Regions from separate parts of the Brevibacillus sp. NPDC058079 genome, predicted to be linked through region 1. Evidence: riboswitches for the same ligand, from Rfam matches in the RefSeq annotation. Region 1 holds a riboswitch; each other region holds the start of a gene.
The links. A riboswitch is a leader RNA that binds a small molecule or an ion and turns the genes downstream of it on or off. The one in region 1 is predicted to bind S-adenosylmethionine.
Positions count from the first base shown of each region.

Region 1 (7,314 bases):
GTCTTATTGTTGTTCCACTGGTACTTGCTCTACTTACTCAATGGTGGTCAAGACGCCAACCATACGGAGAACGTTTTCTTGAGGCTACAGCATGGCTTCCTGTGCCTTTTATGGCACTAACCCTCTTGATTGTTGTTGCATCCCAAATCTCTAAACTATATACCTCTTTTCATTTTATTAGCCAAGTGATTCCCGTCTATGTAGCATATATGGCCATTACACCGATTATTGCACGTATCGTTTCTCGTCTATTCCGTTTAGATACCGGTGCAGGGCGGGCTCTCATCTTTAGTGCAGGAACCCGTAACTCTCTTGTCGTTCTTCCTTTTGCACTGGCGCTACCTGAACCTCTAAACGGGGTAGTGTCTGCTGTAATCGTAACCCAAACAATTGTAGAACTTATTGGGGAGCTATTATATATTCGTCTTGTTCCAAATGTACTTTTACGAGAGACGAACAGAAATGCTGAAAACAAAAATGAATAGTATTCGTAGATGATTAAACTATCTACATTACGGGTGGTGTCAACTTCGTTGGTACCACCCCTTGTATGTGTGTCAGATGGGGACACCTAAGTAGCTAGAAAGTAAGATCCTCCACCAATCTTATACTCGCTATTTTGGCTTGCTCCTGCCAGCCTCACAAAAAACGGTCTTTGCCCGCGATTTTTCCATGCAGTCTGCGCCAATCCCTCCTCAGTCGGTTGGCAAAGCACTACATTTCCACCCGGAAGTTCAAATGCTTGGCAGATGGCCCCCAGTTCTTTATCGTGGAATTTTTCGCTCTTCTTCCATCCAAACCAACTTTGCCAACGTGCTGTTGCTTCTTCCAGATCTTTTACTGCATAGCCTACTGACTGGAGATGGGCTGCACCGTTCGGATGTGCGCCAATGATGCCACGATTCGTCAAATCTTCTATTCTTTCCTCATCTGTTTGCGACCATTCAATGAGAAATGGCGGTAGAAGAGCACTATCTGTATCTTCGAGGAATAACATCCGCCACCGAAGCGTCGTGCCATCATCACGCGTACGACTTCCCGCAACAGGTCCAGTAACCTGCAAACCTTGGCTTCGCAGGCGCTCTGCCCACGCATCCATCTCTTTGGTCCGAAGCGCAATCTGACCAAATCCTTCTCCCTTTGCTTCATCCTCGATACATTGACGTACGAGCGGATTATCTGATTGTCGAGCAAGCTCCTCGTGTTCAACCGCCAAAAATTCAACATAAAAAAGCCCGAAATAACTAAGGCTATTCCATGTCCCCCAAGACGCATGACGCCCTCCAGCTACCGCATGAAAACCCGCTTGGCAAAATTGTTCCGATGCTTCCTGAGGGGTTCGCTGTACAAAATGAACCAAATGATCAAAAGTTAATCGCACCTTTTTTCGCCTCTTTTCGTATTACTTATAGGATATCAAAATTCATTTATGTAAGGATAGAATGACAAGGGGGAAAAATGAAAGAGACCAGATCAAGCCGGGTAAAAGTTCGGCGCAAGCACTCACGCAGAAAATGGGCACGCGTTGGAAAGAACACGCTCCTATTTAGCGTGTTGGCCATCTTCGTCGTCGGAACCTACTACCTATTCCAAACTGTTATGGATGGAGAACATGCCAACCCGAACACGCAGCCTGCTCCTGACAATACCGTGAACCAAAAGACTTCTGTGCAGCTCACCTTTGTCGGTGACATCATGATGTCAGGGAATGTAGAGAAAACCTTACTAGCAAACAGCTATGACTACCCATACAAGCATGTAAGCTCGCTCTTTTTGCAAGATGATATCACAATTGCCAATTTGGAGACGCCGATCACCGAAACTGGTGTTGCTGCACAGAACAAGGCCTATGTCTACAAGTCGTCGCCACTTGCTGTTCCTGCCATGAAAAACGCTGGGATTGATGTGGTGAATCTCGCCAATAACCACTCGATGGATCAAGGAGCGCCGGGATTGCTGGATACCTTTGACGCTTTAGACGAAAACCGGATTGAATACGTCGGCGCAGGTAAGGATGCCAGCCGTGCCTATTCACCTGTATTCATAGAAAAGAACGGCATCAAGATCGCGATTCTCGGCTTCAGCAGGGTCATTCCCGAAACGAGCTGGTATGCAGGGCATTCCCAGCCAGGTATGGCCGCTTCCTACGATCCTTCACTAGCAGTAAAAGCGATCCAAGAAGCGAAAAACCAAGCGGATCTCGTCGTGGTGATTGCACACTGGGGCAAGGAACGCGCTGATTATCCTGTCGATCATCAAAAAGAGTTGTCTCGTGCCTACATCGATGCTGGTGCAGATTTGATTGTCGGCGGTCATCCCCACGTACTTCAAGGTTTTGAACGATACAACGACAAATGGATTGCGTACAGTCTCGGCAATTTCATTTTCACACGATCAAACGAACCCAAGACCTGGGAAACGATGGTTCTGCAAGCAAACTGTACGAAAAGCGGCGATTGTGAGCTGACGATGCTTCCGTTTCACGCAGAATTGGGACAAGCTGTACCCATGAATGAAAGCAACGGCGCTACCCTGCTAAAACGCATTGAATCCATTTCAGAGAGTGTCGACATACAAAGTGACGGGCGTATTCAACCTCGTGCAAAAGCGGTGGAGACTGCCCCCTGACAAAAGAAGCCGTGTTTCCAGGTAACTAGAAATACGGCTTTTCTTCTTATGATTCCTCTTACTTACGCAGATTCGATAATAGGGAAGCAGCGCACTTCTAAGCCAAAATCATTTTTCAATAGGAACTCGTGCTCTTCGCTGATTCCTGTCACGATCAAACCTGCGCGCAAGACGCCTCCCAAGTCGAATTGGACTTTTAGTTTATGCACGTTGACTCCTGCGTGCTGAAGGAAATGCAGGACACGATCTGGCGTAGCAGTATGACATGAGCCCTCAAGATAACATAGGACGTGTTCTACCGAGTCCACCGTGACTCCAGCTTTGTCAGCCGTTTTTTCTTTCCAAGTAGGATGCGGTGTGAATGGCTGTGTCAATAAATAGGCCAAATCCTCCACGACTGCACTTGCTGTGGGGAGCTCTCCTGCCCCTCTTCCTGTAAACAACAAGTCTCCTACGATGTTGCCGGATAGCTGGACAGCATTAAACGCGTCGTGGATTTGCGCCAACGGATGGCTCAGCGGAAGCATGGTTGGTTCAACAGATAGGCGAATTCCTTTCTCAGCTTGATAGGCCTGCGCGATCAGCTTGATCCGGTACCCGAGCTCGCTCGCAATTCGAATGTGACCTGCTGACAAATCTGCAATTCCTTTGCGAACAACATCTGCTAAAGGCAGCGATTCTCCGTACACAAGCTGTGCCAAGATATACAACTTGTACATAGCATCAAAGCCTTCCACATCCGAACGAGGGTCTGCTTCCGCATAGCCCAGCTCCTGCGCTTGCTTAAGCACCTCCTGGTAGGAGAGCTGCTCTGCCTCCATTTTCGTCAAAATGAAGTTCGTTGTTCCGTTAAGAATACCACGAACGCCTTGAATATCGTTCGTGCGTAGGAACTGCCGGAGCACGCTCAAGATCGGGATGCCCCCTGCCACACTCGCTTCATAGGCAAGATGCACTTGATGTTGATTTGCCAAATCGACTAGCTCCGTTCCTTTTTTCGCCAGGAGCTCTTTGTTGGCAGTTACCACATGGCAGCCCTTTTCGATCAAAGCACGGACGTAGTCATAGGTAGGTTCTACACCACCCATGACCTCCACCACGATATCCACATTGCTGCTCAATACATCCTCAAAGTCTGTTGTCAGTAAAGCCGGGTCGATATGAACCGCCCGCTCTTTTTCCGAGTCACGCACCAATGCCTTGACGATCTCAATTCGTTTACCCAGACGAGAAGCCAGCTTCTCCTGCTGCGAACGGATCGTTTTGATTACGCCTCCACCCACTGTTCCCAATCCCAATAATCCCACGCGTACCACTTCTGCACTCATCCTGACCACCCCATACCCCGAATTTTAGATAAAAAGAAAAGCCATCTTCGATAAGAAGAAGGCTTGTTAGCAGCTAATAATGCTCCCCCTCCTTATCTCCCAGGACGTATATGTCCTGCAGGAATTGGCACCTTGTCACAAAATATGCGTGACGGTTGCCGGGCTTCATCGGGCCAGTCCCTCCACCTCTCTGGATAAAGAAAATATGAAATTGAAAAAAACCTTCTTCGCTAAGAAGAAGGTTCATCTACTAATGGAGTAACCCGCTTCTTATCTTTCGAGACGAAACGTCTCGCAGGAATTGGCACCTTGTCGCATTATGCAACGGTTGCCGGGCTTCATCGGGCCAGACCCTCCACCTCTCTGGATAAGAACCATTTATGCTGTTGAGCTTTATTCTAAGAAATTCCAAGGCAAGCGTCAACAAAATTCTTTCTTTTCTGATTGCAATCTGAATTGGCCAGGCTTTCTCAGTTGTGGGTGAACAGGCTTTCTACCTCTTCCATACTACAGCAAGTGCAATGAAACACGCCCTCCTGGCATTCCTCAGGCAGCTCTTTTTCCTCGACATATCCGCACCATTGGCAAATAAAAAGTTGCATCATCGCACACCCTCCTCTTCTTTTATCCTGCCCAAAATAAAAAGAGCATTTTCCACTCGACCGTGACGATCGTTAGAAAATGCCAGAAAAGGAGGGACGTACTTGTCCACTCGCTGTTTTTCGCAAGCCATCTCTAACACCTCCCTATCTCCCGTAGGTCTATCAGTGTTGTCGAAACAGGCAGGTCTCCTGACTATGGGTTCATCGTCTAGCGTCGCCTTCCCCGTCTATTTTGATAGACCAGTGGCTTGTTGGACGCTGACTCCCCTCTTACAGTGGCGGGACCGTGTCGGATTTGCACCGAGCTTCCCTATTATCCTTGTGGCGAATTGGTTACGCCCTAAGGAACCTGTTTCCACCTATGGAATTGTCATTTCTTACTACTACACTCAGATTTTACCTTATTCCTCCTTGTTTTTCGAACATTGTTCGTGGGTCAGTAACCATTCCTTTCGCCACAAGTCACCCGAACAGCCTGCTAAACTCCCGTTTGCTCCTATAGGTGGTCAATGTGTGCCAGACTGTTTTCTGAAAGTCTGTCCCTTTCATCCACTGGGGAACAGAAAAAGAATGTCTCTTGCCGGAAAAATATTCGTCCAGCTGTTGCCGGCAAAAGAGGAGAGGCTCTGACCTACCCCAAATACCGATCTTTCAAAATGGCAGTGTGGTGAGCTTCATGTCCAGCAATCACATAGGCCAACGTCCTTGCAGATAGCTTGTTTCCGTTGGCAAGTCCTGTACGCAACCACGCTTCCGGAAAGATTCCGCGGACCTGTGCGATGGTGGAAGCCCGAACAGCCTTATACTCTTCCAGTAAATCAGAGAGGTCTCTTAGCTGAAAACACCCGTGTTCGACAAAAGCATTCTCATCAAAACCGACGAGGGGTGTCTGATCTCCTCTCGCGATTCTCAGTAAGCGATAGCTCATGATGCGTTCTGTATCGACAAGATGACCCAAAACCTCTTTTACCGTCCATTTGCCTAGTGCATACCGATAATCAATTTGCTCAGGCGCAAGTGACGAAAATAGCGCGACTTGCCTCTCTCCTTGTTGCGTGAGGATCGTTTGCAGATCGCCCTCTGGTACAAGCCCAATATAATAGTCAAAATAAGCAGCGTATTCATCGCGAGCTGGTCGTCTGAGCATGTATTTCCCACTCCTCGTCATTCATTTTGGTTAGACAAATTATACCACCATGCATCCCAATACGAACGAACCCGCCTGATCTTCACAGGCGGGTGACGTTCACCATTATTCGCTATGTAAGCCTTCAAACAATAGGACCCTTGCCGGGGCTGCATCCGTGCCGATCAGCTTGAGTGGTGCAGCTACCAGAAAATACTCGCCTGGCGGGACCTCTGCTAGCCGCAAGCCTTCCACGACAATGACTCCTGCTGCAAACAGCTTTTTATGTGTGGGGTGTCCTTCCTGGGCGCGTTCGATTCCAAGTGCATCGGTACCAATGCCCCGCACACCCAGCTCACTTAAATATTCTGCTCCTTCTTCAGACAGAAAAATGAATTCAAAAGAGAACGCCTCTTCAAAAGAGTTTTTCGTTTTAAACAGGACAAAATCTCCTCGCACAAGATCGAAGCTCTCCAGATCGGAGCGAGTGATCCTATCCTCTACCGCTGTGAGATCGAGAACCTTGCAATTGCCCACTAGCTTCTCCAAGGAAATACTCTCAAATGTATCGCCAGCATTCACCATGTGCAGGGGAGCATCTACATGGGTACCAGAGTGAAGGTCCATGTCGATTCTCGATTCTGTTACATAGCCATTCGTAGCGGTTCGTATTTTCGGCTGCTTTTCTGGCTTGTTTTTATACACCGTCATTCCTTCGTACACGGTGGCAGTTACATCATACATTTTCATCCCAAACGCCCTCCCCTTTGCCTACTGTTTTTTACGATCCGCTGGAAAAACAATCCCCATCTGTCTTCTCGCTTCATCCATGACCTGCATGGCCATTTTGGATACTTCATGCGAATTCGTTGCAGATTGTCTGGCCCCGCTCTTCGCCAAGTGTAGGAATTCTCTTATTTCATAATGCATGGTCTTCGGGGTTTGAGGCCTTGTCACTTGCTCGATTCGTCCGTCCCTGTAACGAATGTCCACTTCTTTGAGATGGTTGATTCGATCGATCACCATCGTAGCGTCCTCCCCTTGAATTTCTGCTGGTTGATAGGAGGTCGTAATTTTCGAGAAACTAATGACTGCATCCATCTCTCGATACTTCAAAAGCATACTGCCCTCTCCGTCCACTCCAGAATCAAGCACAATTCCTTCTGCTTTGATGTCGTCTGGTCTGCCAAAAAGGATGAGTAACGGATAAAGACAATAGATACCGATGTCCATCAAGGCTCCGTTTGAAAAAGAAGGATCAAAAGCACGTAAAACCTTCCCTTCACGATACGCGTCATAGCGCGAAGAATATTGGCAATTACTAGCAATAAAGCGTCGTACTTTTCCCAGCTTGTGCAGGTTGTCTTGTATCGAAAAAAAATTGGGCAATAGTGTAGATTTGACGGCCTCCATGAGCAGCACGTCATTTCTTTTCGCTGCCTCGATCATTTCTTCTACCTCAATCGCATTGGAAGCCAGTGGCTTTTCACATAATACGTGTAGCCCCGCGTCCATGCACTGGATCGCTTGCTCCGCGTGGCAGGAGTTGGGGCTCGCAATATAGACCGCGTCAATATTTTTGCTTGTAGCCATTTCTTCTAGGCTGTTATAGGCAAATGGAGCATGGTAC
Region 1 is NZ_JBHVSO010000002.1:347,912-355,225, forward strand. Features, by position in the region: gene ACFVS2_RS08335 (arsenic resistance protein) at 1-485, shown strand, start outside; gene ACFVS2_RS08340 (VOC family protein) at 572-1,381, opposite strand; gene ACFVS2_RS08345 (CapA family protein) at 1,459-2,628, shown strand; gene ACFVS2_RS08350 (homoserine dehydrogenase) at 2,691-3,956, opposite strand; SAM riboswitch class I at 4,046-4,157, opposite strand; SAM riboswitch class I at 4,224-4,330, opposite strand; gene ACFVS2_RS08355 (hypothetical protein) at 4,427-4,561, opposite strand; cobalamin riboswitch at 4,721-4,926, opposite strand; gene ACFVS2_RS08360 (DinB family protein) at 5,190-5,705, opposite strand; gene ACFVS2_RS08365 (cyclase family protein) at 5,811-6,434, opposite strand; gene ACFVS2_RS08370 (Gfo/Idh/MocA family protein) at 6,456-7,314, opposite strand, start outside.

Region 2 (7,314 bases), on a different contig from region 1:
TCTCTCCTCCTACATTATTATACTTATTAAACATTTTAGTATAATAAAAGAAGGGAATCAATCCCAGTACACAAAAAAGACGCCCGTTTCCGAGCGCCTCGTGATGTTTCTTACTTCTTATTTGTAAGTGTCGTAAGCGTTGGTCAATAGGCCAGCGATTGTTGCCAGTTCGTTGTTCTCGATCTGATGACGCTCGACCATGGTCATGATTTTGCCATCTTTCATGATCGCGAAGGATGGGGAAGACGGTGCATAGCCTTCGAAATATTCGCGTGCTTTTGCAGTCGCTTCCTTGTCTTGACCTGCGAACACAGTGAAGATGTTATCCGGTTTTGTAGCGTGATTCAAGGAATGTACAACTGCTGGACGAGCGAGTCCTGCTGCGCAGCCACAAACCGAGTTCACGACAACAAGTGTCAGGCCTTTTGCATTTGGCAGTGCTTGCTCTACTTCTTCAGCAGTGCGAAGCTCTTGAAAACCGTTGCGAGTCAACTCATCGCGCATCGGTTGAATTACTTGGCTCATATATGCTTCATAAGACATCATTGGGCAACCTCTCCTTTATATCACGTATTCAACTTACTTACTATTATACCCCGACTGCGCCTACCCGAGAAAGCAGGAGCTACACTTCCATCAAAATGGTAAGAATCATTGGGTTACGGCCTGTTTTTTCGTAAATGAACGGCTTGATCACTTCATTAATCTGTGACTTCAGCTCAGACCATTCCTTGATTTTCTTATCCAATGCTTCCTGCAGACGCCCACGAACGAGCTGTGTCGCTTCCTGAATCAAGGATTCCGAACCGCGTACGTAAACGAAGCCGCGGCTCACGATATCTGGGCCCGTCAAAATTTTGAAGTTCTTCATATCGAGGCTGACAACCACGACCATCAAGCCATCCTCAGCCAAATGCTTGCGATCGCGCAGAACGATATTTCCGACGTCGCCGATACCACTGCCATCAATGAGGACAATCCCTGCTTGTACTTTGCTGAGCCACGCTTTTTCGCGGTTGCAATTCAGCACTTCGCCGTTGTCCATAATAAAGATGTTGCTCTCCTCGATCCCAACTTGTTGAGCCAGCTTGGAGTGAGTCTTGAGCATCCGGTATTCCCCGTGAATCGGGATGAAATATTTCGGACGAATGAAGTTGAGCATGAGCTTCAATTCTTCACTGCTGCCATGTCCAGATGCGTGGATGTCAAACGCATGACTCAATACCACGTTGGCACCTGCACGGTACAGCTTGTCTATCGTGCGACTGACGTTGATCGTGTTCCCAGGAATCGGGGATGCGGAAATGATAACCGTATCTTCTGGATAAATGGAAACAGTACGGTGCGATCCGGAAGCAATCCGGGTCAACGCTGCCATCGGCTCACCTTGACTACCCGTGCAAATAATCAGCACTTGGTTGTCCGCGTAGTTGTCGATGTGCTTAATATCAATCAACATGCCCTCTGGCATTTGGATGTAACCCAGCTCTTGTCCAATCAAGAAAACCTTTTCCATACTGCGACCAATAACCGCCACTTTGCGATTGCATTGCTCGGCAGCGTCTACCACTTGTTGCAGGCGATGCACGTTGGAAGCAAAGGTAGCCAGGATGATGCGTCCACGCGCTTTGCGTACCACATCGAGAATCCCTTCCCCTACCGTTCTCTCCGACATCGTAAATCCAGGACGCTCACTGTTCGTACTGTCGGACAAAAGCGTCAAGACGTCTCCGCTCGCACCAATGCGTGCAATTTTTCCGTACTCCGTTGTTTGGCCAACTGGTGTCATGTCAAACTTGAAGTCACCCGTGTGAATGACCATTCCCTCAGGTGTATAGAGCACAACTCCCAGGGAATCCGGAATACTGTGGTTCGTACGGAAGAATGTCGCCTTCAGCTTGGCAAAAGGAATTTCCGTATCTTCCGAAATTGGAATCAGCTTCACTTCATTTTGCAAACGGTGCTCTTCCAGCTTCGCCTTGACCAAGCCCAGGGTCAGACGACCACCGTAAATCGGCACCTTGATTTGCCGTAAAATATAAGGAATCGCTCCGATGTGATCCTCATGTCCGTGCGTCAACAAAAGTGCTTTTATCTTATGCTGGTTGTCCTTCAGATAAGAAATATCCGGGATAACCAGATCTATACCAAACATTTCATTCTCGGGGAACTTTACCCCGCAGTCAATAATGATGATTTCGTCCTCATACTCGACGCAGTACATATTTTTTCCGATCTCGCCGAGGCCGCCCATCGCGAAAATCTTAACGTCGCTCACTCTCTTTCCTCCTAACATCGTCGTGCATGATTATGGGAACCCGAACCAAGCATGCCATTCTTATTATATCACAACGTAAGACGTTCGTTTCACCCAGTCTTGACTATTCCACACATTCATCTTCGGTCAATAATCGAATACTGATACTCCAAGTCGGTAACTCGTTCATCGGTAACGACACTTGCCCTCGCCCAAAAGTCATGCTTTGCATAGGAATCGCCCGTCCATACCTCCGTAATTTCTCCTGAAGAGAGCTTTAGTGGTACGGCTTCGCTTTCTTTTAACACGGCGCCACTTTTGTTTTGCAATCGCAGTTTCAAGTCGATCTCCAACGGCTGATCCGACTGATTCCGTACCAGGATCAGACTAGTATACGGATACCCAGCACAATTTTTGGTACAGTCTTGTCTGCTGTATACGATGGCGAGATCAATCGGCTTCTCATTGTCCATCTTCGCCGCTTTCCACTGGTCTTTTGCTTTTTGTACGACGGTGACGTACTCCGCCTTTTTCAAAAAGGGCCCCATGCCTAAAAAAGCAGCAGCAAAAAAGCTAAACAAACCAAAAGCTGTGCATAGAAAAACGAGGTTCATTTTCCAAAACTGTTTTCTCATCATGATCAAAAAAACAATATACATGAGGATACAAACAAACACCAACAGGATACAAAAGTATAAAAATACCTCCAAGTCGGACTCCGTGGGTAACACCGGAATGCCATACTTCATTTGCCAATATACATTCGCAGCGAAGCAGCCTCCGTAAATCAATACGGCAGAAGCAATCGTGAGCCCCCATTTTTTCCAGAAAGGAGGCTTTTGAAAAATGGCTGCAAGAACCCCCACCAAAATAGGAAGGCCAAATAAGGGAATGAGCAAGTAATGCATCGAAAACCTCCCGCATTTCATTGTCATTATTTTCTACGAATGATATTCCGAAAAGTCTTCAAAATACATGGCAAACCATTTCGAAAAGGAGAGGGATACGCAAGTGCAAGCCGCTCGTCGCCTATTTTGTTATCGGAACATGATGCCCCTACTCTCCACTGTACTTTTCCTGTTCCTCTTTCAGCCGTTCCCTACCTATGCCCAGCCTCCCTATGCAAAATGGGGCAGGCTCGCGATGCAGGAGACGATGAAGCGATATCCAAACGCTCAAATTGTGGACTACCTTCATGTCGGACGAAAACAAAAAACGCCCACCACGTCAGAAGAGACGTTTAAGCTCTTGCTTCAAGAAGGCAATCGCAGGTGGGCGTTACTCATTCATATTGAATTCGTGAATCAGACAGAAGATGTCGTAAACATCTCCTATGAGGAGACTCGCTAGTCAGCGAGCTGTTCCATCTCTTTCATCATGACTTCCATGTCCATGTCAGCTGCCATCCCGTACGCGCGGCGCATGTTTCCATCTCCATCCACAAGGAACATGCGAGCCGTATGAGCATAAGAACCATCTGGCTGCTTCATGACCATCAGACCAAAATCCTTCGTCACTTTCTCTACAGCCTGAGCGTCCCCTCGCAGGAACTTCCAGCTACTCTGATCTGCCTTGAACTTGGCTGCGTACTCCTGCAAGACTTCCGGCGTATCGTTATCAGGGTCAAAGGAAATGGAGATAAACTCTACTTTGTCTCCGAACAGTCCCTTTTCCTTCAACTGATCTTGCAGCTTGGCCATGTTGTACGTAGTCGCCGGACAAATATCCGGGCACTTGGTAAACATAAACTCCACCAGTCGTACTTTGCCAGCACTTTCATTAAATGTATAGGTTGTTCCGTCACTGTTGTCTAAGGTGAAGTCCGCGATGGGCTTCAACACTTCGATCTTCTCTTCTGTCATATACTTATAACCAAATACTCCGACGATAGCCAAAAGGATAATACCAGCTAACACAGGAAACCAATGTTTTTTCATCGCAGATTCCTGCTGCAATTGTGTTCCTTCACTCACGGGTTGCTTCCTCCCTGCTTGTCCCATGCGAGATGCCTCCTGATTACACACGGGAGGCATTCACACTGTTTCTATACCTTCTTACTGTTCCACTTCACCTGGCCATGCGAGCATGCCGCCAACCATATTCGCCACGTCATACCCTTGTGCACTCAAATACTCTGTAGCTGTATTGCTTCTGGCACCACTGCGGCAAACCATCACAATCGGAATGTTCTTATCCAGCTCATCGATACGGTGCGGCAAAAAGCCGAGTGGGATCAGCTTAGCCTCTTTAATGTGACCTGCATTCCACTCATCTACTTCACGTACATCAATGACTTGCAGTTCCTCTTTGGCTTCCAGCTTTTCCAACAGCTCTTGTGGTGTCATTTCCTTTACTCCATGGCTCATCGCTATTTATCCTCCTATATGTACGATCAGATCAGTTGTAACCACCTCCATGATATCACACGCTTTTTTACTTTTCTAACGCGAAGAGCACTTGGCTTCACCATACATCCATGCTCCCTATTTTCTACCATTATCTCCTATTTGGCTGCGACAGTAGCCACACGGGATGTGAACAGCTTGAGGCAAAAGCGTTACAAATTAATGGCATGAGTGAATCTATATATACATAAAAACCTCCCTGATAACTTCCTATTATGCGTTGACAGCGAGGGGATATTTTCATACAATTACGACAACAACTTTTCTCATCAAGAGCGGTGGAGGGACAGGCCCTACGAAACCCGGCAACCAGCAGACTAGCTGCATGGTGCCAATTCCTGCAGAATCCAGTGATTCTGAGAGATGAACACAAGCCCGTGCATGATCGGAGCCTTCTTCTTCTCAGGAGAATGCTCCGTTTTTTATTAGCCGATTTCCCATAGTAAAAGGAGAGATGGACATGTCCGATCAACAACAATGGAAGCCAGAAACACTTGCGGTACACGGTGGACAGGAGGTTGACCCTGTAACAGGCTCACGTGCTGTTCCGATCTATCAGACGACCTCCTACGTTTTCCGTGATACGGAGCATGCTGCCAACCTGTTTGGCTTAAAAGAGTTTGGGAACATCTATACACGCATCATGAATCCGACACAGGATGTGTTTGAGAAGCGTGTTGCCCTGCTCGAAGGTGGTGTAGGCGCACTCGCGACCGCATCCGGGCAAGCTGCCATTACATTCGCCATTTTAAATATTGCGCATGCAGGAGACGAGATCGTCGCTTCCAGCAGCCTCTACGGTGGTACCTACAACCTGTTCGCCCACACTCTTCCCCGCCTCGGTATCAAGGTTCATTTTGCTGATCAATCCAATCCGGAAAATTTCCGTGCCTATATCAATGAAAAAACAAAAGCCGTGTTCTGCGAGACGATCGGCAACCCGCGCATTGATGTCGCTGATATCGAGGCGATCGCCAATATTGCCCACGAAAATGGCGTGCCTTTGATCGTGGACAACACCTTCGCGACTCCGATTTTGTGCCGTCCTTTTGAGCACGGGGCCGATATTGTCGTGCATTCCACCACCAAATTCATCGGCGGCCACGGAACAGCAATTGGCGGTATCATCGTAGACTCCGGAAAATTCGACTGGAACAACGGAAAATTCCCAGGTCTGACTACACCTGACCCAAGCTACCATGGTGTCGTCTATACAGAGGCAGTCGGTCCACTCGCCTATATTATCAAGGCGCGCGTCCAGCTCCAGCGCGATATCGGAGCGGCTGTCGCCCCAATCAACTCCTTCTTGTTCCTGCAAGGATTAGAAACACTGCATCTGCGCATCGAGCGGCATAGCCAGAACGCCTTGGCAGTAGCTCAATTCCTCACCAATCACTCTGCCGTAGAGTGGGTGAGCTATCCAGGGCTGGAGTCAGACTCCCAGCATGAATTGGCACAAAAATATTTGCCAAAAGGTGCTGGCGCGATCCTGACCTTTGGAATTCGCGGTGGCATTGAGGCAGGAAAAACATTGATCGAATCAGTGAAGCTGTTCTCCCATCTCGCAAATGTCGGGGACTCCAAGTCACTCATCATTCATCCAGCTAGCACAACACATCAGCAAATGACAGAAGAAGAGCAGGCAGCAGCCGGAGTGACTCCGGGACTCATTCGCCTCTCCGTCGGCACAGAATCAATCGACGATATCATCTCTGATCTGGAGCAAGCCTTGCAGCGTGCGTTGCAATTATCTACGGTAGGTTAACCATACCTTTACAAGGAAAGAAGAATCACGTGATCTCTTTGGATAGAGGTTTGTGATTCTTCTTTTACTTTTTTATTTTCGTTCGAAAATAATTGAACTTTTCATTCGATGTTTTTATAATACTATCATTCAAGAAAATTTTGGGAGAGTGGATAGACGTGAAAGTTTTAAATATCGGAAGTGAACGGACAACATATCGCGTGGAGATCTCGTATTCTCCTTTATTCGAAGCAGCCTTGGGAATCGCTGCCGCTACCTACGATCAATTGCATCACACGATGGAACACCCTCCTGCCTACTGGCGTCAACTGTTGGACGAGCTGTCACCTTCTGTACGGCAAGAAGTCGACTATGCGAAGGAGCACAACACGTGGAAGACGCTTTTGCAACTGCTCGATCTTTGCCCTTTCACAGATGTGGATTCATTTCTCTCCTATGTCAGAGAGCTCTCAACAGAACAGCTCCGATATGAGGCCCTCCCTTATCTAGGTGAAAATATGCAGGAAGCACGTCGAAAGGCTGCACAAGGAAACAAGGAGGATTGCACCGTGTTGCAGGAAGCGTGCCGTGCGCACCTCTTTTTTGAAGCGTATATCGGTCATATTACTTCCGTTGATGCAGAAGAGCTGCGGAGTCATATTCTCCGATTGATGGAAGGCTGGTATATCATTCATATCAAGCCGCGTGAGGAAGAAATCGTTCGCATGCTAGAAAGGGATTGGTCGCAAAAGCAAAGCAAGCTAGGAAAGCTCAACCCGGAAGCCTTAGTGGAGTATGCGACGGGATCGAGCTACCTCCCTGAGCCTGCCGTGACACGCGTACTGCTGATTCCACAAGCGATCTATCGCCCGTGGACCGTACAGGCTGATGCTGTCGGGACGAAAATT
Region 2 is NZ_JBHVSO010000013.1:25,026-32,339, forward strand. Features, by position in the region: gene ACFVS2_RS28420 (BrxA/BrxB family bacilliredoxin) at 118-546, opposite strand; gene rnjA (ribonuclease J1) at 626-2,296, opposite strand; gene ACFVS2_RS28430 (hypothetical protein) at 2,395-3,165, opposite strand; gene ACFVS2_RS28435 (YqzG/YhdC family protein) at 3,269-3,607, shown strand; gene ACFVS2_RS28440 (SCO family protein) at 3,604-4,230, opposite strand; gene ACFVS2_RS28445 (rhodanese-like domain-containing protein) at 4,312-4,623, opposite strand; SAM riboswitch class I at 4,926-5,032, shown strand; gene ACFVS2_RS28450 (homocysteine synthase) at 5,123-6,427, shown strand; gene ACFVS2_RS28455 (ArsR/SmtB family transcription factor) at 6,586-7,314, shown strand, end outside.
Region 2: it holds a riboswitch for S-adenosylmethionine, as region 1 does, so the genes downstream of both, ACFVS2_RS28450 (homocysteine synthase) here and ACFVS2_RS08350 (homoserine dehydrogenase) in region 1, are expected to answer to the same signal.

Region 3 (7,314 bases), on a different contig from region 1:
AATAGGTCGTGCCTTCTGTCAGCACGGTTACTTCTTTTTGATTGATACTGTCCAAAGCAAGACCCGTCTTTGCTGCAACATCTTCACGAATATAGTTCGTACCGTTCAGTGCGGCGACTTGCCCCGCTGCTTGTGGTGGCACTTCGTCTAGTTGATACCAAGGCTTCTGGATCGCCAGGATGTGATTATCAATCATGACCTTGGCTAAAAAAGGACCTGCCAACTCTGCACTCGTTCCCAGCAAGAGCAGGAACAGCGCGCCTAGTATTTGCTTTTGAAATGGCCTGGCGTACTCGGTTAAACGCCCCCATACATTTTCTTTGCTCATGAAACGTTTTCCCCCTCTCTCAACCAGCCACATCCTGTTCCATTTGCTGACGGCGGTACTGCTCTGCATACCAGCCGTTGTGCTGCATCAGCTCGTCATGTGTCCCCCGCTCGACGATCTGCCCCTCATCCAGCACAAGAATCAGTTGTGCGTGCTGGACGGCAGACAGACGATGAGCGGTAATAATCGTCGTTTTATCCGCGCGCTCCTGTCTCAGATGACGAAGAATGCTCTCCTCAGTCCGCGCGTCCACAGCCGATAAAGAATCGTCGAGAATCAGGATACCCGCATCCATCAAAAGAGCGCGCGCAATGGAAACCCGCTGTTTTTGCCCCCCGGAAAGGGTGACCCCCTTCTCTCCAACCATGGTTTGCAATCCATCTCTGAATTGCGCCAGATCTCTCTTCATCTCCGCAAGCTCCAACGCATGTATCACGTCCTCGGTCGTCGCTTGTGGTTTCCCGAATGTAACATTTTCTGCAATCGTCCGTGAGAACAGCAAATGCTCCTGAGGCACATAGCCGATTTTTTCCCGTAGCGTATCGAAAGCGAGCCCTTCGATCGGGATGCCCCCGATAAACAGAGCTTGTTCCTCCATCTGATATTGATGCAATAAGGCACGGCACAACGTCGACTTGCCGCTTCCTGTCCGTCCAACAATCCCAAGCGTCTCTCCTTCGCCCAAACGAAACGAGATATCAATGAGTGCCGGCTTGTCAGTGCCCGGATACGTAAAGGAAAAATGGCGTGCTTCTACGGTATTGGCGATTTGGCTCGTGACCGGATTCGCTGCCTCCGTCACATCTGGCTGCTCCACCATTAGCTCTGTAAAACGCTTGTGGGAAGCACCACCGCGTTGCAATACATTGACCAGCCAACCAAAGGCGAACATCGGCCAAATTAAAAGTCCCAAGTATAAATTGAACGCAACTAAATTCCCTAAGGAGATAGCGCTAGTGAACACCAAATACGTCCCATAGCCCAGCCCGATCAAAAAGCTGAAGCCAATAATAATCGCGATTGTCGGCTCGAACAGGGCGTCGATCCGCGAAACGCTCACATTTCTCTCCAACGTTTTTTCACTGACTCGGCGATATGCCTCAATATCGGCCTTTTCCTGAACAAATGCTCTCAATACCCGAACGCCTGACACAGATTGTTGGACATGATCATTCATCTCTCCGAAGGCTTCCTGCGCCAAGTAAAAACGCTCATGCAGCAACTTTCCATAGTACGCCGTTGACCATGCCAAAAACGGCATCGGGATCAGTGCAGCCAGCGTCAGCTTCCAATCAATCGCAGTCACCATGACGCCCAGCGTTAACAAGGTCATGAACAGCGCATCGACAAGCGTAAGCACCCCTGTACTAGCGGTTTGTTCAATGGCAGGAATGTCGTTGGTAGCGACGGCCATCAAATCCCCACTGCGCTTGCGATGAAAAAACGACGGGGTCATTCTCGTCAAATGGGCAAACAGTCGCTCGCGTAACGTCCTCTCCAGTATCAAGGCTCCCCCATTTAACAAGTACCGCCAGAGAAACCGCAATCCATACAAGCTAACACCCAATACGAGCAAGATGACCACTGTTTGCGTCAAGTCAGCGTCCGTCAGGGAACTGTTACGAATCGAATCCACCGTGTCCCCGATTAATTTCGGCGGCCAAAGCATGAGGACATCGATGATAAACAGCACAGAGATTCCAATGACGTACCGTTTCCAATAAGCACGGAAAAACCAAGATAATTGCCGAAGTGTCTGCATGTAAATCACCTCTATTTTTTAAACCTAACAGCACGACTAAAAAAGGGCTTGCGAATCACACGCAGCCCTCTTGATCTGTCTTCACCATCGTAATTTACAGAATTTTCATTGTCAATCGAAGCATACAGTTCAATCTACTATTTTTTATCGGTTTTCCAGTCAAGCCATTCCTCTTTTAGCAAGCTGTAAGTGGCATGATCCACGTAATGATCGTAAAGGAATTCATTCCGGCGTAGTATCCCCTCCAGTTGAAACCCTAATCGTTCCGGAATCGATCTGCTCTTGTAGTTTTCCGTAGCAGCCTGAATCGTTACTTTTTCCAAATCCCATGACCCGAAGATCAATACGTCCAAGTAGGTCGCCACTGCTTCCGTCATTAAGCCCTTACCCTGAAATTGCGCACCCAGCCAATAGCCAATGGACGTCTTTTTGTTGATCCAATCCACCGTATGCACGCCAACTGTACCAGCCAGACGTCCTTGGTACCAAATGCCGTAGTTGATGCCGCGATTATCGTTGTACTGATGAATCGTCGCTTGGATGAATTGGCGCGAATCCTCTACCTTCTTCGTATAATTCAGCCACGGCAGCCATTCCATAAGATTCTCCCGGTTCGAATTCGTAAGCAAAAATAACTCCTCAGCATCGGCTAATTCTAATTGTTTCAAGTACGTATCTTCATTGATTGCTATCCGTTGAATCGTTTGCATACGAATCTCCCCTTTTCTTGGATATTTTACTGGAAAACGCCAAAATGAGCAAAAAGCGTCCGCCAGCAACAACAGGGCGAACGCTTATGCATCATTCTTTTATTTTTTGCTATTGCCGATCTCTTCCGGCTTGAAAATACCTGTCTCCGTGACGATTGCTGTAATGTACTTCGCAGGCGTTACATCGAACGCAGGATTGTACACCTTGATATCGTCTGGAGCTACCTGTTTGCCCAAACCATGGGTAATTTCCTCGGCTGGACGCTCTTCAATCGGAATATCTGCGCCTGTCGGTGTCTCCAGATCAACAGAGGACAAGGGGGCTGCCACGTAAAAAGGAATGCCGTGAGCTTTTGCCAATACCGCTACCCCATACGTACCGATTTTGTTGGCGACATCGCCATTCGCTGCTACGCGGTCTGTACCCACGATGACAGCCTCTACTTTGCCTTGGGACATAACCATCGCCGCCATGTTGTCGCAGATGAGCGTCACATCAATTCCAGCTTGCTGCAATTCGAATGCAGTAAGACGAGCGCCTTGCAGGACAGGACGGGTTTCGTCTGCGTACACCTTCAGATTCCAACCGCGTTCCTTTGCCAAATAAAATGGAGCGGTAGCCGTACCGTACGCTGCTGTAGCCAATGCCCCTGGATTACAGTGCGTGAGAATTCCCATACCGTCATGCAACAGAGTGAGCAAATGCTCTCCGATGGTCCGGCATACTTCAGCATCTTCCTTTTGAATCGTCAGTGCTTCATCGAGCACTGCTGCCTTCCATTCGGCAATCGAAGCTCCGCTTTCTGTTTCAACACGAGCTTTGATTCGATCCAACGCCCAGAACAGATTCACGGCTGTCGGACGGGAAGAGCCCAGATAGTCTGCCTGCTGGTTCAGTTCCTGCCAAAACTCGTCGTAGTTACTCGCTTCACTGCCACGAATGCCCAGGTAGAGCCCGTAAGCTGCTGCCATGCCAATCGCCGGTGCGCCACGCACTTCCAAGCGACGAATGGAACCCCATACTTGCTCGGAGGTAGTCAAGTTCAAATAGATTGTTTCTACTGGCAAACGCGTCTGGTCAAGCAAGACCAGTGCGTCATTCTCCCACTTAACAGGTGCCAATTGGGTGCTGGTTGTCATACTGTCGTTGCCTCCTGATAGTAACGTTCGGTCACAGTGCGTACGATGTCCGTGATATCTGTCGATTCGTCTATGCCGCCGCGACCGAGAATCAGCGCTTCTCCAATCGAGAGGGCCAGACGCTCTGCTTCTGCGCGAGTCTGGTCATCTTCAATGGCATTCAGGTCCGCTACGCCTGCCAAGCCGATGACACGGCGCAAGATTTTGCATCCGGCATAGCCTGCTGTATCCTGAATCAAGCGCTTCACGTAGCTTTGCCACAGCCCTTCGACATGGGCGCTGCGCTCTTTGGCGTGCTTGTGCCAGAGCTGAACGAATTGCGAAACGAATTCATTCCAGACATCCTCGACCGTTTCCAGTAAGTATTCGCGGTACGCTTCCCGTTCTCCTTGATCTTTTTGCAAACCGTGTTGTCCTGCGTAGTTGAGCAATAGATTGGCAATGACTGCCCCTATGTCAAAACCGATTGGGCCGTAGTAAGCGAACTCTGGATCGATTGCTTTCAGGCTGTTTTCCGTGATAAAAATACTTCCGGTATGCAGGTCACCATGTAGCAGCGCTTCTGAGCGAGTAAGGAAATCGTATTTCAGCTTGGCGATTTCCAGCTTCAGCGGCCTGTTGTTCCAAATCGCCTCGACTTCCCGGCGAATCAACGGGTTGAAGTCGTTGGTAGGCGCATTTTCATACGGATCGGTAAAGACGAGGTCTTCTGTGATTTTGCATAATTCTGGATTTATGAATGTTCCGACTAGCGCTTTTTTATCGTACGGATGAGCACCCAGATCGGATGTGAAGAACAATGTTTGCGCGAGAAAACGACCAATTTGCTTCGCGAATAGCGGGTACCGCTTTCCTTCGATCAGACCTTTGCGCATGATGATATGGTCCCCGACGTTTTCCATGACAGTCAACGCAAGCTCCCCGTCGAAATGATACACCTGCGGCACCAGGTCCGGAACGTATTTGTGCTGAATGCGGAGTGCCTCGCTCTCGATGCGAGCCCGATCAATCGTAAGCGGCCAAGATTCTCCCACGACGCGGGCAAAAGGCAGCGCTTGCTTGACAATGACACTCTTACCGGATGCTGGCTCCTGAATGTCAAAAACCAGATTGAGGTTGCCATCCCCGATTTCGCGGCTGATCAGCTCTGCTCCTTCGCTAAAAAGACCCGGTATTCCTTTTACGTACTCCACTGCTTCCTGTTCAGTCAATGCGCGATATGCCATGATTCCAAAACTCCCCTCTACGTATTTTTTCTCTATCTCTATTTGTTTTGTTTGAGTACCTGGAGCAATAAAAAGACCTCTTTTCCCGAAGAAAAGAGGTCGTGTCGTCACGTGTAAGAACCGTGTTGATGTCCCCCTTATCTTCCAGACTACTTTTGTTTCTGCAGGAATTAGCACCGTGCATGTCGCCTGTCAATCAGTCGCTTTCTCGCGTCTGAATGGCGTCATGTCGGTTGCCGGGTATCATCGGGCCAGTCCCTCCACCTTCTCTGGATAAGGTATCCAAAACGTATTCGGTTTTTGATTTAGTTTGAATCATACAACCAACGCTTCCACGATGTCAACACCCTTTTGTGCAAAAATTCGCACCTTGCTTTTAGTAGCTGTATTGTGTTCCCGATGATGCTGGTCGCTCCCAATTCCACCAGTCTACCTTGCCTAGAAACGCTGCTGTTATTGACTTTTCGGCCTTGAGCTTCAGTAGTTCTTTCGTAGGTCCGGTCAAGACGGCACCGTAGATTCGCACTCCGTTTTGTTGCATGTAGTTGTATCGTTCTGCTATCTGAGGGTCGCTACCAAATACCAAGGCTTTGCCAATATCGCGAGTCAGACCTTCTTGCTCAGATAAGTACTTCATTTCGTTCAGATAGGTCGCCATTCTTCTTGCCCCTTCCCCATTTACCCGGATGGGCGCACCTCCGTAATCGAGTTCTCTCTGAGCAAATCCCCATACGTCCCCGGCACCAAGCAACAGATAGGGTACATCACTCTCTGCTTGCTTGAGCTCCACCCCTGTATCTACCGCAAACCAAACTGTATCTTGTCCTGAAGAGGTAACATGGCGGGAAATCAGTGCATAATACTCCTCGTACGTCAGAAAGTGGTCAAAAGATATTGCAAGCTGCGAAACGGTTCCCTCAGGCAGCTTCTCCATTGTCGTCCAGGCAGGTGAAGTGAGAGACATGGTATCCTCCGTTTCTCCCTCTGTCGGATAACGGAAAAACAGCTTTTGCTCCCTGACCCCGTTCGTCCATTGCGGCTTCGCATTCACGTTCCTTAGCACATTCGTACTCTCAAAACGGCCCGCGTTCTTTTCTTCTCCCCCAACCCGCTCGCGTAGTTCCATGCTGATGTTTCCGTACAGCAATCCGACCTGTGAACCACTACTCCCCACGCTCACACCTGGCTGGGTGAAATTGACCATCGACTTCGCAACGCGGAACAGATCTTCATGCATCAGTGACCCAACCCAGCCATTCAGAATCAGCAATACAACTCCAGCCAAAAAGGGTAGCACTATAGTGAATCCAGCGGTGGACAACCGATTTTTCCATTTCCCCCGGCGAACAATGGCGCGCTGTTTTTCGGCCGACAGCGTTTCAGGCTGTTTTGTTTTCGAGTTGTCCTCTCCCATTTCTTCCCCCAGTAAAAGCCTCTCCAACCGCTGTGCGTATTCCTCGTCAGCGGCTATTTCCTCTTCGAATCGTTTTACCTCTTCCCCCGACATATCGCCACGCAAATAAGCCAGCAGCTTTTGTTCGCGATTGTTGCCATCTTGCTCCCTCATTACCTTTCCTCCCTCCACAACTGCCGCATCTTTTGTCGCCCCCGAAACAAGGAACGCTTGACGTCTGCCAGCTCGATCCCGAGTACCTCTGCCATTTCCGCGTAGGAAAACTGCATGGTAGACAACAAAATGACCTGTCTCTGCTTTTCCGGAAGTTGCTCCAAATAGTCATAGGCCACTTCCCACAGCTCCTTGTTCACGACATGCTCTGCCGGATCAACCGCCGAATGATCACGTCGCTCTGGCAGGGCTTCCACATATGCAAACCGTTGTTTCGTCTTCTTGCGATAGCCGTCCACGAAAGCGTGATAGGCCACCTTGAATAGCCAAGGCCGTACTTTTTCCCCACGGTAGTCGTCCAAGGAAGAGAAGGCGCGACAAAAGGTTTCCTGTGTCAAATCCTCTGCCAGCCTCTCATCTCGTGTCAGCCGGAAAAGATAGCGGTAAATATCGTTTACATGCAGCTGGTACACATCCTCCAGACCTACTTTCCCAAGCCGTTCACACCCCTTCATCCCTTACCACGAAGGAATTGTCAAAAAGTTTCACCTTCATCTCATTTTTCTGATAACCTGCTGCAC
Region 3 is NZ_JBHVSO010000004.1:281,447-288,760, forward strand. Features, by position in the region: gene ACFVS2_RS14575 (ABC transporter ATP-binding protein) at 1-328, opposite strand, end outside; gene ACFVS2_RS14580 (ABC transporter ATP-binding protein) at 348-2,090, opposite strand; gene ACFVS2_RS14585 (GNAT family N-acetyltransferase) at 2,228-2,800, opposite strand; gene mtnA (S-methyl-5-thioribose-1-phosphate isomerase) at 2,900-3,940, opposite strand; gene mtnK (S-methyl-5-thioribose kinase) at 3,937-5,166, opposite strand; SAM riboswitch class I at 5,301-5,446, opposite strand; gene ACFVS2_RS14600 (anti-sigma factor) at 5,543-6,733, opposite strand; gene ACFVS2_RS14605 (sigma-70 family RNA polymerase sigma factor) at 6,733-7,248, opposite strand.
Region 3: it holds a riboswitch for S-adenosylmethionine, as region 1 does, so the genes downstream of both, mtnK (S-methyl-5-thioribose kinase) here and ACFVS2_RS08350 (homoserine dehydrogenase) in region 1, are expected to answer to the same signal.

Region 4 (7,314 bases), on a different contig from region 1:
TACGATGGTTGGATTCACACGCGCTTGCGGCTCAAGTGACTCAAGTGCATCTGCAATCGCCTTCACATGTGCAGGCGTAGTTCCGCAGCATCCGCCAATCAACCGTACCCCCTGCTCACGTAAGCGAAGCGCACTCTGTCCAAAATATTCAGGTGATGATTTAAAAGCGTATTCTCCGTCAGTCATCCCCAGACGACCCGCATTTGGGAATACGGATAAGAGTGCATCTTCTGGAATTACTGTATTTTCAAACGAACGAAGTAATTCAGCGGGACCAAGGCGACAGTTTAGTCCGATCACGTCAGCACCTGCGGCTTTCAGCTTGGAAAAAGCATCTGTCAGATCGTAGCCATCACGTGTGCGCCCTACTTCCAAAGTAGCTAACTGCGCGATTACAGGTACATCTGTGAGCGGGCGGATTACCTCGATCGCCAGAAGCAGCTCCTCCAAGTCCACGAACGTCTCCAGAATCAGTCCATCTACGCCAGCATGCAATAGAGCAATCGCCTGTTCCTCATATTGGTCACGGTATTCATCCAAAACCTTTTTCTTCACCCGTCCAGCCAAAATCGATCCAATGCTCCCAGCTACATAAGCATCATCCTGAGCAGCTTCCCGTGCAATGGCGACTGCGAGCCGATTAATCCGCGCAACCTTATGCTCTAGACCGTAACGGCTCAATGCATCGCGGTTGGCAGAATACGTATTTGTCTCTAGGAAACGTGCACCGGCCTGATAGTAGGACGTATGAACTTCATGTACCAAACGAGGGTTGGATAAACACAGCTCCTCAAAGCTGACACCAACTGGGACGCCCAGCCCGTGCAGCTGGGTCGCCATCGCTCCATCTCCGACTAGAAGGTTGTCTTTCAAATAGGCTCGTAAATCTTTCTTTCTCGTCGTCAACTCAATCCCTTCTCTCCCATATTCATTTATCTTTAAACTTCAAAAATAGATGGACCTGCGTTGAAATAACGTGCTTCAGGGTGAGCAAAAACCATCGCCGATACGGAAGCTTCTGGCTCCATCATGAAGCCCTCTGTCAGCTGAACGCCGATATCCTCTGGACGCAACAGACGGAATAACTGCGCCTGATCTTCCAGATTCGGGCAAGCAGGGTAACCGAAGGATACACGAATGCCCTGATATCTAGCACCGAAGCGCTCGAGCATCGTCATCTCAACCGGATCGGGTATACCCCACACGTCGCGCATGACGTGGTGAATTCGCTCAGCAAATGCCTCTGCCAGCTCCAATGCCAAGGCTTGGAGGACATGGGAGCGCAAGTAGTCACCACGCTCTTTTAACTCTGTAGATTTTTCGCGAATCCCTCCCCCAGCCGTTACGGTCAGGAATCCGACATAATCCATTTCCTTGCTCTCCACTGGTCGCAGGAAGTCGGACAGGCAAAGATGAGGTTCTTCCAGCTGACGCGGGAACGAAAAGCGCTCCAGCAGCTTGCTGTGGTCTTTTGGATCATAGACCAAAATTTCGTTGCCATCTGACTGAGCCGGGAAGAACTGATACACACCGTGTGTCGTAATGGTTCCTTTTTGCTTCGCTTCATTTAATAGCTCTTCCACAATGCCGTACAGTTCCAGTACCTTGTCGTCGCCTGCCTCTATCAATCTATCTACATTTCCGCGAACACCGAGGTGTTTTCCGAGGAGCATCCGCAGGTTCAAATACGGCTGCAAATGGCTGAGCGGATATTGTCGCAAAACATGTCGTTCACAATCGGGCGGCAGATGGATCGGAACGGTTCTGCTGATGGCTGAGCGAGCAGGCACTGGTGCTTTTTTCTCCTCAACAACAGGCTGAGCGGTTGCAACTGCTTCCAGCAGATGCTGCTGTTCTTCTACCAAGCGATCACGTTCATCCGGATTTTGTAGACGATTCACGAGGTCCAGACCATCCATGGCATCTTTTGCGTATAAAACAATTCCACGGTATTCCGGTGCGATCCGGTTCGATGTGAACTTGCGCGTTAACGCCGCACCGCCAACCATCATCGGGATATCAATGCCTGCCTCACGCAGGTCTTGTGCAGTAATGACCATTTGTTGCGCGGATTTCACCAAGAGTCCAGAGAGACCGATGGCATCCGGCTTTTCTTCTCTGCATGCGGCAATCAGTTGCTCTGGCGGTACCTTGATCCCCAGGTTCACGACATTGTAGCCGTTGTTTGACAAAATAATTTCCACGAGGTTTTTTCCGATGTCGTGTACATCGCCCTTGACTGTCGCCAGCAAGATTTTCCCCTTGGCAGCGGCATCGCTTTTTTCCATGAATGGCTCTAAAAACGATACGGATGCCTTCATAACTTCTGCGCTCTGCAATACTTCTGCCACGATCAGCTGGTTGCCGTTGAACAGGCGACCGACCTCTTCCATCCCAGTCATCAACGGACCGTTGATGATCTCGAGCGGTACGTATTTATCCAGAGCCAGCTTCAAGTCTTCCACTAGACCATCCTTGGAGCCTTCGACTACATAACGGGCCAAGCGTTCTTCGAGCGTTAGCGAGGAGACTTCCACACTGACTTCCTTTTTCTTTTGGCGATAAAATTCGGTGAAGGCCGCCAATGTCTCATCATTTGTCTCGAATAGAAGAGCTTCTGCCAGCTTTCTCTCGTCTTCTGGAATCGAAGCGTAGCGCTCCAGCTTTTCCGTGTTGACGATGGCGTAATCAAGCCCTGCGAGAGTGGTGTGGTACAAGAAGACCGCATTCAGCACTTCCCGACCTGCAGCAGGCAAGCCGAAGGAAACGTTACTGACACCCAGGATTGTCTTGCAAGCAGGCATTGCTTGTTTGATCAAACGAATTCCTTCTACGGTTTCCAATGCAGAGCCGATGTATTGTTCATCCCCCGTCCCTACTGGAAAGACGAGTGGATCGAAAATAATATCCTGTGGCTTTATTCCATACTGGTTGACAAGAATGTCGTACGAGCGTTGCGCGACCTCCAGCTTCTTTTCGCGAGTGATAGCCATACCCGCTTCCTCAATCGTTCCAACGACAACGGAGGCACCGAACTTGTGAATAAGCGGAACGACTTCCTCAAATCGCTCCAACCCGTCTTCCAGGTTGATCGAGTTGAGAATGGCCTTCCCTTGCGAGTAGCGAAGTCCCAGCTCCATAACCTTGGCATCTGTCGAGTCGATCATGAGGGGCGCTTTTACTTTTTTCACGATGAACTGTAGGAATTTTTCCATATCTTCGTATTCATCACGGTCGGGATCAGCCAAGCATATATCGATGACATGTGCGCCGCGCTTTACTTGTGCCCGGGCAATATCAGATGCTTCTTCATAGTGACCAGCTGCAATCATTTCACGGAATTTTTTGGAACCGATGACATTGGTCCTCTCCCCTACTAGCAGGGGACGATTGTCATCTTCGACGTAAACGACCTCGATCCCGGAGACCGCGCTCAGCGGTTCTACAGCTGCACTGCGAGGCTTGCAGTCTTTCAATGCTTCTGCCATCGCTTGAATATGGTCAGGCGTTGTTCCGCAGCAACCGCCAGCGACGTTTATCCAGCCTTGTTCAGCGAACGCCAGCATTTTCGAGGCAAGTCCTTGTGGCGTTTCATGGTAATGACCGTTCTCATCTGGCAAGCCTGCGTTCGGATAACAGCTGACCGCACATTGGGCAATTCCCGACAATGTCCGCAGATGATCACGCATGAACTCTGGTCCTGTCGCACAGTTCAGACCAATAGAGACTGGCTTTATATGTTCCAAGGAGATGTAAAACGCCTCGATGTTTTGGCCAGCAAGCGTCGTGCCCATCGGCTCAATCGTACCTGACAGCATCACCGGGATCTCCTGTCCAAGCTCTTCAAAAGCTTTGCGAATCCCAATTCCACCGGCCTTAACGTTCAACGTATCTTGCGAGGTTTCCAAAAGAAGAACATCGGAGCCACCGAGAATCAGACCTTTTGCCTGACGATAATACGCCTCGACCAGTTCTTCAAAAGTGACACCGCCTGTCAACGAAAGGGTTTTGGTCGTAGGTCCCATTGCACCTGCTACAAAACGCGGCCACTCCTCCGTGGAATAGGCATCCACCGCTTCTCTGGCCAAGCGTGCTGCCGCTATATTGATCTCAAGGTCTTTCTCTGGCACATCGTACTCGGCTAAAACGATGGAAGCAGCACCAAACGTATTTGTTTCGACGATGTCTGCTCCCGCCTCTAAATATTTCTCATGAATGGAACGGATCACATCTGGTCTGGTCAGGTTCAAGAGTTCATTACAGCCATCATAGGCTTCACCGCCGAAATCATCAGCAGTCAGGTTCGCCTGTTGAAGCATGGTGCCCATTGCACCGTCCAGAATCAGAATTTTCCGGGAAAGCTGTTCGCGAAAAGTTGGTTTCATTGACGTGCCCCTTTTCTCCCTTGCATCGGCTTATTCTCTGTCATTAGGTAAATAAAATCAAAAAATCCTCTTCTTTGAAAGAAGAGGATTTGTCAGCAGATACGAAAACGCCTGAGACATCCTCTTATCTTTCAAAGCACGTAGCTTTGCTGGAATTGGCACCGGATTTTTACCGGTTGCCGAGGCTTCATCAGGCCAGTCCCTCTGCCTCTCTGGATAAGAGTCGTACACTTGTCATTTAGTTGTATTGTGAAATGTCTTGAATGTTTGCAAGTATCTTAACACCCCCTTTGTCTCCCCGTCAATTGTGAATTGTCTATTTTTTACTAAGCCTCTTCTCTTACGCGCCCATTTTTGCCTAAGCTGGGCATCCGCCCAGTCCAATATCGGCATTCGTGTATAGACTGGAGTATAACGGAAAGGAGGGGAAACAAAGATGAGTACATCTTTCTGCGGGAACGGATTCTTCGGTGACTGCTTCGCAATCGTGCTCGTGCTGTTTATCCTGTTGGTTATTATCGGGTGCTCGTGTGACGACTGTTAGATAAGTGTTTAAGAAAGGCTATCCCAAAAGCCATCAGGAATGGCTGCGGGATAGCCTTTTTTTCGTTTTAGTCGGCGATGATCTTGCCTGTCACGGCATCAAGGGCCATAAATTTGTTCGCAAGCTTTTCCTCACTCCACGGCACATACGCCAGCTTCGGTTGAGGTAATTTTTGCCCATCCACATCTTTCATCAAATAGACCAGCTTCAAAGGCATGACGCGTAAATACTCCTCAACAGCCTTGTCTTTCGAGATGATCTTGTCGGATGCTGGAAGCTCCACCAACTCGTGCGTCTCTCTGTAGTTATCAAACTTTGTCACTTTGCCCGTAGACGGATCGACCGTTACCGAATAAGCCGCTTTTTGCTCGCGATCCTGTACAGGAATGCCATCCTTGCTCAGGAAAAATCTGAATTCCCATTCGCCCGATGACACAGGACTCGCTTCGCCTGGCTGTATAACTTGTGCCAATTGTACTTCTTTTACACCTGGATCGACGTATTTATGCAGAAAGGCGAATGCAGCCTCTTCCGCTTGCTGGCGTTTGACTGTCACTGCAGCATTGGAACGCGGTGTTCCCAGCCCGACGACACTGCCTGTTTCTGCGATAACTTCTACGCCGATATACTTGTCATTTTTATCATACCAGACGTATTCCTTGCGTCCATCGCGCTCACGTTCACTCTCTCTGTAGGTCAAGCCTTCTACCTGTACGCCGAACTCTGCTTGCAGCAGTGCTTTTGCCTCATCCTTGGAGCGAACCTTGACGTATTCTTTCGGAGATTCGATTGGATGTGCTTTCTTCGTATTCAACTGATCATAGGCAAGCCCGTTATCTCCCGTTCCATACACAATCTTGCCACTGGTCGCGTCGATATGCCACTCCGTACCATCTTCACGTCCTCGTTGCATGAAGGAAACAGCTGGCGTGTACTCCAGAATAGGCTGCCACTTCTCTCCTTGTTTTGATTCTGGCCGTATTCTCGGATTCTGCACGTATCGAAGCTTCATATGCTCACTCAGCTCTTTGATGGCTACCTCTTCTGACACAGCAGTCGATACATCTGGATATCGTGACGGCTCGAATGATACGGGCTCCTTCCTGAAATATTGGACATGGCCAGAGTCAGTTGTTACTATGCTTATTTCATCAGACAACACTGGCAGCCCGTTATAGTATCGCAAGTACAATCCTGGATTGTTGGCGTCCAACAACCGATAGTTCTCGCTATCAGCCCCGAGCAGTTTGTTCAGAAACTGTCGCTCTTGCTCCAAGGCTTTTGCTCCTTCTGCTTCTTTCCGGCTCGCTGCTTCCTTTTCATCCCTATACAGAAGCATATACGATTCCAGTGCTTGACCATTTCCATAGATCGCAAGAGAAACCTGATGCCCCTCCTTGTTCATTTTCCCCAAGATTACTAACATGCCATCGTGGTTCTTCTCTTTATCCAACAGAAGAAGGGAGGGGTTCAAATCGGGCACGGCATCTGTCAGCTTGGTGAAAAAGGCTTGTTCACTCTTGTTCAATCGCCCGAAAAATGTGACTTGCTCATGCTGGTCAATTCCAACTGACAATACGTCGAACGGAACTCGCTGGCCGTTTTCCATACGTTGATAATTCACGCTCATCCATGGGCCTTTTACCTTATACTCGTCCGTATAGATCTGAGTCTCGACGAGCTGATAGGTCTTACTTTCCTCCCCCAAAAAAGCTTGAAGAAATGCGCTTGCTGCTTTCTCCGCAGTCTTGGCTGATGGCAATTTCTCTTCCTTCTGTTCTCCTCGATCACCATCAATTGTAAAGCTCTCAATTTGTCCTGTCTGTATATCATATGCAACCTTGGCACGAGCATTATCGCCTTCCAATAACGTTAGATTACTGAATCCATAGCTTGTACGATCCACTCTTATTGTCATCTTACTCAAGGCTGGGATCGCCTTTTTCAATGGTAAAATTGCCTCCTCCGGCGACACCTTTACACTGTTCGGATTTGCCTCTTTATTGTTTGTTTTCGTAGCAGTTGTAACAATCGCATTCGTTACATTTTTGCCATTTGGCAACTGTGGAAACCAGCCTTGTTGGTGCATGCCCACAGCAGTTACCGCCAAGCACGCTGCCAGCGAGCCAGCTACAAAAATTCGGTTTCGATTCTTGTGTTTATTCTGTGCAATCGCACCTCTGATCCGTAATTCCATCTCTTTTGTAAACCTCACTTCCTCCACTGATTCCTCACTTGCGCTCCGTACTGCTTCACGCATTTGCTTATCTACATCCATTCCAATCCCTCCTTTTCACACAATGCCTTAAAATGTTTTCGGGCCCGTGACAATTGGGTTCGTACGGCATCTTCTGAAATATCCAGCACTTGCGCAATCTCTCTTAT
Region 4 is NZ_JBHVSO010000001.1:140,579-147,892, reverse strand. Features, by position in the region: gene ACFVS2_RS00755 (bifunctional homocysteine S-methyltransferase/methylenetetrahydrofolate reductase) at 1-906, opposite strand, end outside; gene metH (methionine synthase) at 939-4,385, opposite strand; SAM riboswitch class I at 4,507-4,608, opposite strand; gene ACFVS2_RS00745 (YjcZ family sporulation protein) at 4,822-4,929, shown strand; gene ACFVS2_RS00740 (YcdB/YcdC domain-containing protein) at 4,997-7,207, opposite strand; gene ACFVS2_RS00735 (sigma-70 family RNA polymerase sigma factor) at 7,198-7,314, opposite strand, start outside.
Region 4: it holds a riboswitch for S-adenosylmethionine, as region 1 does, so the genes downstream of both, metH (methionine synthase) here and ACFVS2_RS08350 (homoserine dehydrogenase) in region 1, are expected to answer to the same signal.